DNA from 2 places in the Ascidiaceihabitans donghaensis genome. Region 1 is predicted to be linked to the other one. Evidence: riboswitches for the same ligand, from Rfam matches in the RefSeq annotation. Region 1 holds a riboswitch; the other holds the start of a gene.
The links. Region 1 has a riboswitch for thiamine pyrophosphate ahead of thiB (thiamine ABC transporter substrate binding subunit). Riboswitches for the same ligand answer to the same signal wherever they lie in the genome.

Region 1 (3,409 bases):
CAGAACAACACCAAAAAGCCCATAGATAGAGACTGTTTCAAAGCCAAACGCACGCAAGGCATCATTCAAAAGACCAGAGCGCCCGAAGATCGCAAGCAAGCCCAAAACCGCCACGATCACAGGCAGGATAAAAGGCGCGCCCAAAAGCGTGATCAACAACGACCGCCCGGCAAAGCGACGACGCGCCAAGGCACGAGCGACAAGAATGGCAAACAAACAGGAAAAAAAGGCAGACAAGATCGCCTGCCAAATGGTGAACCGCAGCGCCGCCCAATCGGCAGGCGTCATGGCAAATTCACCCTCCGCGCGCATCGCCACAGCGAGCAATGCGGACAGGATCAGCGCCGCGATCAAAACCGCGGCGCTGACCCCAAGCCTATGGCTTATTTGGAAAGCGCGTTTTGCCATTCAGGCAACGCAACATCACGCAAGGCATCTGCCTCATCCGCTGGGACCAACAACGCTTTGTCCGGTGAAATCAGTGTTTCAAACCCGTCGGGCAAACCGCCCGCAGGTGTCACCGCAGGATACATCCAATTCGTTGTGGGGATGATCGTCTGGAACGCATCCGACACCATGAATTGCAGGAATTGATCCGCCAGTTCCTGTTGGTCAGAGCCTTTCAATTTGCCCGCAACTTCGATCTGCAAATAATGCCCTTCGTCAAATGCCACAGCCGCTTTGGTTGCGTCTTCTTCGGCGATCAAATGATAGGCCGGAGAGGTCGTATAAGACAGAACCATGTCCGCCTCACCTTCCAGAAACAGGCCATACGCCTCGGACCAGCCAGGAGTGACCGTGACAACATTGTCCGCCAGTTCGGCCCAAACATCCGCCGCCTCGTCGCCGTAAGCCGCCTTGACCCACATCAACAATCCCAGACCGGGGGTCGAAGAACGGGGGTCTTGGATCACGATCTTTTTGTCGCTCGCGCCCAGCGCTTTGAAGTTGGTGGGCGCCGCCTCATCCGCGTTGTGCACAAAAGCGAAATACCCCCAGTCGTAGGGCGCAAATGTGTCGTCGGACCATTCGATTGGCAGGGCATACTCTGCTTCAACAGAATGCGTCGCAAACAGGCCAGTTTCCTTGGCCGCTGCCGTCAGGTTTGTATCCAAACCCAACACCACATCCGCCTCGGTGCGCGCGCCTTCCAGCTTCACACGCGCCAAAAGGGCCGCGCCATCGCCAGCGCCCACAAGGTTCAGCGTGCAGGCACATTCCGCCTCAAACGCCGCCTTCACAGCAGGGCCGGGGCCCCAGTCAGAGACAAAACTATCGTAGGTGTAAACAGTCAGTTCAGGCGTCTCGGTAAGTGCCGAGGTTGCAGTCAAAACGCCCGCTGCAAATGCAAGATACTTCATGGCATCCTCCTTTTGCGGCGATAGGGAAAAGGGGGCTGTTGCCGTTACCTTCCCTCCGCCGGTGTTAGCCGGTTCAGGTTCAACGGGTCAGCAGAATTGCAATCTCAGCTTTTGAAAAAGCCCCCCGAGGTAGCGCCTGCATAGGAGGTCGCGCAAAGACGCGCAAGGCAAAACCCCTTGAGGGCCTGCGCACACGCAGTTACAGAACGCATAAAGGGGAAGCTCCATGTCATACAACACCTTCGGCCATATGTTCCGCGTCACCACTTGGGGCGAAAGCCACGGGCCAGCTATTGGGGCGACCGTGGATGGTTGCCCGCCGAACGTGCCCGTGACGCCTGAAATGCTGCAAGTCTGGCTCGACATGCGCAAACCCGGCACTGGCAAGAACGTCACGCAGCGCAAAGAACCCGATGCGGTGAAAATCCTGTCAGGCGTGTTTGAGGGCAAGACGACCGGCACCCCCATCCAGCTACTGATCGAAAACACCGACCAGCGCAGCAAGGACTACGGCGACATCGTCGAAAAATTCCGCCCCGGCCATGCCGATATCTCCTACTGGATGAAATACGGCATCCGCGACTATCGCGGCGGCGGGCGGTCCTCTGCCCGTGAAACTGCATCTCGTGTGGCAGCAGGCGGCATCGCACGCGAAGCGATCAAACTGCTGGCCCCTGACCTGAAAATCACCGGCTACATGGTGCAAATGGGCGAAAAACATATCGACCGCAGCACCTTCGATTGGGACGCCATCGACCAAAATCCCTTCTGGGTGCCAAGCTTTGAGGCGGCCAAAGAATGGGAGACCTACCTCGACGGGATCCGCAAATCGCAAAACTCCGTGGGTGCGGTGATCGAGGTCACAGCCCGCAACGTGCCTGCAGGGCTTGGCGCACCAGTCTACGCAAAACTCGACACAGACCTCGCCGCCGCCATGATGTCGATCAACGCCGTCAAAGGCGTGGAAATCGGCGAAGGCATGGCCGCCGCAACCCTGATGGGCACCGAAAACGCGGACGAGATTCGCATGGGGCCAGATGGCCCGATCTTTTCAGACAACCACGCAGGCGGCATCCTAGGAGGGATCTCAACAGGGCAAGACGTGGTGGTGCGGTTCGCCGTAAAACCCACTTCCTCAATCACCACCCCACGTAAAACCATCACCAAAACGGGCGAGGAAACCGACATCATCACCAAAGGCCGCCACGACCCTTGCGTCGGCATCCGCGCCGTTCCAGTCGGTGAAGCCATGATGGCCTGCGTGATCCTTGACCACATCCTGATGCACCGCGGCCAACAAGGCGAAAACCAAGGCCATATAGGCTGATCCCCCTTCATCTCGCCAAATAAACCTCGGGGTTTGGGGCAGAGCCCCAATCCAAAACCAACCAAAGGCTCCACGCCAAAAATGGACAAACCCCACATAGAACACCGCCCCAGCACCGCCATCGCGCTGAAACTGACAGCCGTGTTCCTGTTCATGTGCATGGCCGCAATGATCAAAGAAGCGACCCAAGAAGTACCACCAGGACAGGCTGTTTTCTTCCGCTCGTCTTGCGCGATCCCTGTGATTCTACTTTGGTTGGCCCAACGCGGCGAATTGCGTGAAGGTCTGATCCCCAACAATCTGCTCAACCACATTTGGCGGGGGGTGTTTGGAACCTCGGCGATGATCCTGACCTTTGGCGGTTTGATGTTGATCCCCCTGCCAGAAGCCACCGCAATCGGGTATGCGACGCCTATGTTCACCGTCATCCTAGCTGCCGTATTTCTAGGCGAACGCGTGCGTATCTTTCGCCTGTCTGCCGTCGCCTTGGGCCTGTTTGGGGTAATGATCGTGATGGCGCCGCGCATGTCGTTGGACGCAGATACCCTTACCACGGGCGCAACCCTCGGGGCATTTATGACCCTTGCCGCTGCACTGTTGCGGGCGCTGGTGCAAATCCATGTGCGCAAGATGGTGGCGTCAGAACACACAGCAGCCATCGTCTTTTACTTTTCACTGACAGCCACATGCCTGTCGCTGTTGTCGATCCCCTTTGGTTGGG
Region 2 (3,409 bases), 1.5 Mb from region 1:
ATGCCCAGAAATCTTGCCCGGCCTGATCGCCACCTGCTTCGCGGCGCACAGACACTGTCGCGATCCCTGCGCCAGAGCGGCGAAACGCCTCCGCTAAAATTGCAGGCGAGGGGTATTGTGCGGTGCCCAGCATCAGTCGGGACGTCACTTCGGTGCCGTAGAATACAGGCATCTTATCCTCCTTGTCGGGGGGCAACGATTTCGATGCGATCCCCGTCATGCAGGCTGTGCTCCGTGCGCTGTTGCTTGGGCACGAACACCTCGTTTACGGATGTGGCCACTTTGGCTTTGCCCTGTCCAAGGGCGTCCAGCAGCGCCGCTAACGTGGCCGCGCTGGTCACTTGTGTTTCACCGTTCACGATGATCTTCATACCAAACCTCCGGAATTTTGCCGTCCATCACCAGATCTGCCGTCATCTGCGCCAATGCAGGTGCAAGCAGGAAACCGTGCCGAAACAGGCCATTTGCATAAATCACATCCCCAATCCGACGGATGCGGGGCTGGTTGTCGGGAAACGCAGGCCGCGCATCGACGCCGATTTCCAGCAGTTCCGCTTCGCCAAACGCGGGGTGCAGAGCGTAAGCCGCGTTCATCAATTCCATGACAGAGCGCAAGGTGGGGCGGGTGCGCTCGCCCGTTTCAATCTGGGTGGCACCCAGCATGAAAACCCCATCGCCGCGCGGCACGATATATAGCGGGAACCGCGGATGAAGCAGCCGGACCGGGCGCGAATGTGTGACATCGGGGCAGCGCACCACAAGCATTTCGCCTTTCACGCCGCGCAAATCTGCAAGGGTGTCCCGTGCGGCAAGGCCGCGGCAGTCAATCACTTGCCCCACAACAGACCCTTCAAAACGCACGCCCCTTTGTTTGAGCCGGCCATGCAGAGCCATAAGGGTGGCGCGGGGATCAAGATGCGCCTCATTTGCCAAAAACAGCGCCTTGGAATAGCGATCCGCCAGATGCGGTTCACACGCGGCGATCTGCGATCTGGACATAGGTCTTGCGGTCGGTGCACGGCGTGCAAAGGTTGCCAGATCGCTTTGATCGCGATGAAGGGCTACAACCAGCGTGCCTTTTTGATGGACGGCTGCCCCTTGGGTTTCCCACCATGCGGAGGCTTTATGGCCTTGCTGCACGATTTCGGGCTCGGCGCTGACCCCTTCGCAATCTGGCGCCAGCATGCCGCCGGCCCACCAAGAACAGGCATGATCCCCGGGCGCACCTTTTGGATCAAGAACCGTGACCGTTGCGCCGCGTGACGAAAGTTCTGCAGCCATGGCAAGGCCGCAAACGCCGCCACCGATGATGGTGTAAGGGCCGTTCATGTCCATAACGCGTGAAAGTGATGAACAGGTCCATGACCTTGCCCGACATGCAATGCGTCCGCGTGCAATATCGCGTTGTGCAGCCACGTATGGGCACGCGACACCGCATCAGTCAAAACCATACCTTGCGCCAAGCCCGCAGCGATAGCCGAGGCATAGGAACATCCCGTGCCATGGGTGTTGCCGGTGTTTATACGTGGGGCCGCATATTCTTTCGTGGCTTTTTTCGTGACAAGATAATCCGTGCAGGTCTTTCCGTCTGCATGCCCGCCTTTCATCAAAACCGCACCGACACCCAGCTCTAGTAGCGCATTCGCCTGCACCTGCGGGCTGCCTCCACCGACAAGTTTTGTTGCTTCGGGGATATTTGGGGTCAGCAAGGTCGCGCGTTTGAACAGCGAAGACTTTAATGCACTTATCGCGCTGTCGGCCAGCAGTGTGTCGCCCGATTTAGCAACCATCACGGGATCAAGAACAATTGGCCCGCCATAGTCCGCCAACGCATCTGCCACCGCTGCAATCAGCGATGGAGTTCCCAGCATTCCAATCTTGACCACGTCAATCTGGATGTCGTCCAGAACTGCCTTGATCTGCGCGGCAACGATATCATCCGGGATCGGGTGGATTGCTGTCACCGCTTTGGTGTTTTGTGCAGTAACTGCCGTCACAACGGAGGCCGCGTAAACACCCATAGCCGAAAAGGCTTTGATATCCGCTTGAATGCCAGCCCCGCCACCGGAATCGGACCCGGCAATTGTTAACGCTTTTGCCACCATGTCATCGTGCCTTGGTTCAAGGATCAGGACGGCAAAACGGAATGGCCAATGCGGAATCGATGTCCACAAGCTGTTCCCTCCGCCGGTCCTAACCAGTTCAGGTTCAATGGGTTTGCAGCTTGTGCATCTCAGCCCGGATAGGGGCACCCCAACAGTTATGGCCCTATCGTTAGAGGGATCGTGCAGACGCGTCAAATGGATAAATGATCGCAGACGCGCTGGCCTGAATTTTCCGAAGTTAAGCTTTGAAAGTGGCAAGGGATCGAAGCAATAGGCCCGTTCCAACCGCAGGCATCGGGAGTTCGCGCTGTAAGTGTTCAACCATTTTTCACTGTCAAATTGCATGAGCCGCTCAAATGCGCAGCGTCAGTGCCATCCGTGGTTTGGTTGAAGGCCCAAAAAAGAATGAAGCGGCTAAAAATACACGACACAGACAAAAAACTGGTCTAAGTAGCGCGAAACTTTAATGTCAGGGACTGCGCATATGTCATTGTTGGGACGCCTTTTTTACAAGTCACGCAAATTCTACGACGATGATTTTGATTGGAACAGCTACACTGAAGACAGCTACAAACGGCGCATTGAGACAGACATTGAATCTCAATTTCAGGCCGTGGCGCAGAATGACCAATTGGGTTTTGATGCGGCGTCTGGCCATGTCACGGTGTCCGGTTCGGATATGCACCCCAACCACTTGTTGATTTTGGAAGCTATAGGCCAATTGCAACCCAAGTCTGTGCATGAGGTGGGCTGTGGTGGCGGGGATCACGTGGCCAACGGTCAAACCCTGTTTCCCCAGATTGCCTTCACCGGCGGAGACAGGGGGCAAACCCAACTTGATATGGCGATGTCGCGGCATCCGGAACTGAAAGATGCGGTGGCTTTACAAGACATTACAATGCCGTTGTCGCGGCATTGGCCTCGGGCGGAGTTTGTCTACAGTCAGGCGGTTTTGATGCATATCCACACTGCTGTCAGCCATTTCGTCGGTTTGGCCAATATGGTGAACCTGTCGGATCGTTTTGTGTTGTTGATGGAAAATTACCAGTGCCACAATTTTATCGCCGACATTCAAAATCTGCGCGATGGGGGGCATTTTGATTGGCCGGAATTGTACATTTACCGCTTTGATGGATCGACAGGTGCGCGGGCAATTTTGTTGTCACGCGAAAAGCTGGACTTGCCAGAAATCGAAAGTGACGCGCAGATACGAGAAGGTTTGACAGCATCAGACCGGCGTTTAAAGCGTTCGGATGAAGACAGCGCACGCGGTATTTTCGGTCCGAAAAACTGAAGCGGGGCGG

Region 2: linked by a shared signal. The riboswitch ahead of thiD (bifunctional hydroxymethylpyrimidine kinase/phosphomethylpyrimidine kinase) and the one ahead of thiB (thiamine ABC transporter substrate binding subunit) in region 1 are both predicted to bind thiamine pyrophosphate.

What each region holds. Positions count from the first base shown of each region.
Region 1 is NZ_OMOR01000001.1:274,089-277,497, reverse strand. It holds gene ASD8599_RS01390 (thiamine/thiamine pyrophosphate ABC transporter permease ThiP) at 1-408, opposite strand, end outside; gene thiB (thiamine ABC transporter substrate binding subunit) at 384-1,361, opposite strand; TPP riboswitch at 1,395-1,498, opposite strand; gene aroC (chorismate synthase) at 1,588-2,688, shown strand; gene ASD8599_RS01375 (DMT family transporter) at 2,770-3,409, shown strand, end outside.
Region 2 is NZ_OMOR01000001.1:1,790,280-1,793,688, forward strand. It holds gene ASD8599_RS08995 (thiazole synthase) at 1-172, opposite strand, end outside; gene thiS (sulfur carrier protein ThiS) at 174-371, opposite strand; gene ASD8599_RS09005 (FAD-dependent oxidoreductase) at 349-1,329, opposite strand; gene thiD (bifunctional hydroxymethylpyrimidine kinase/phosphomethylpyrimidine kinase) at 1,326-2,105, opposite strand; TPP riboswitch at 2,163-2,266, opposite strand; gene ASD8599_RS09015 (hypothetical protein) at 2,590-3,399, shown strand.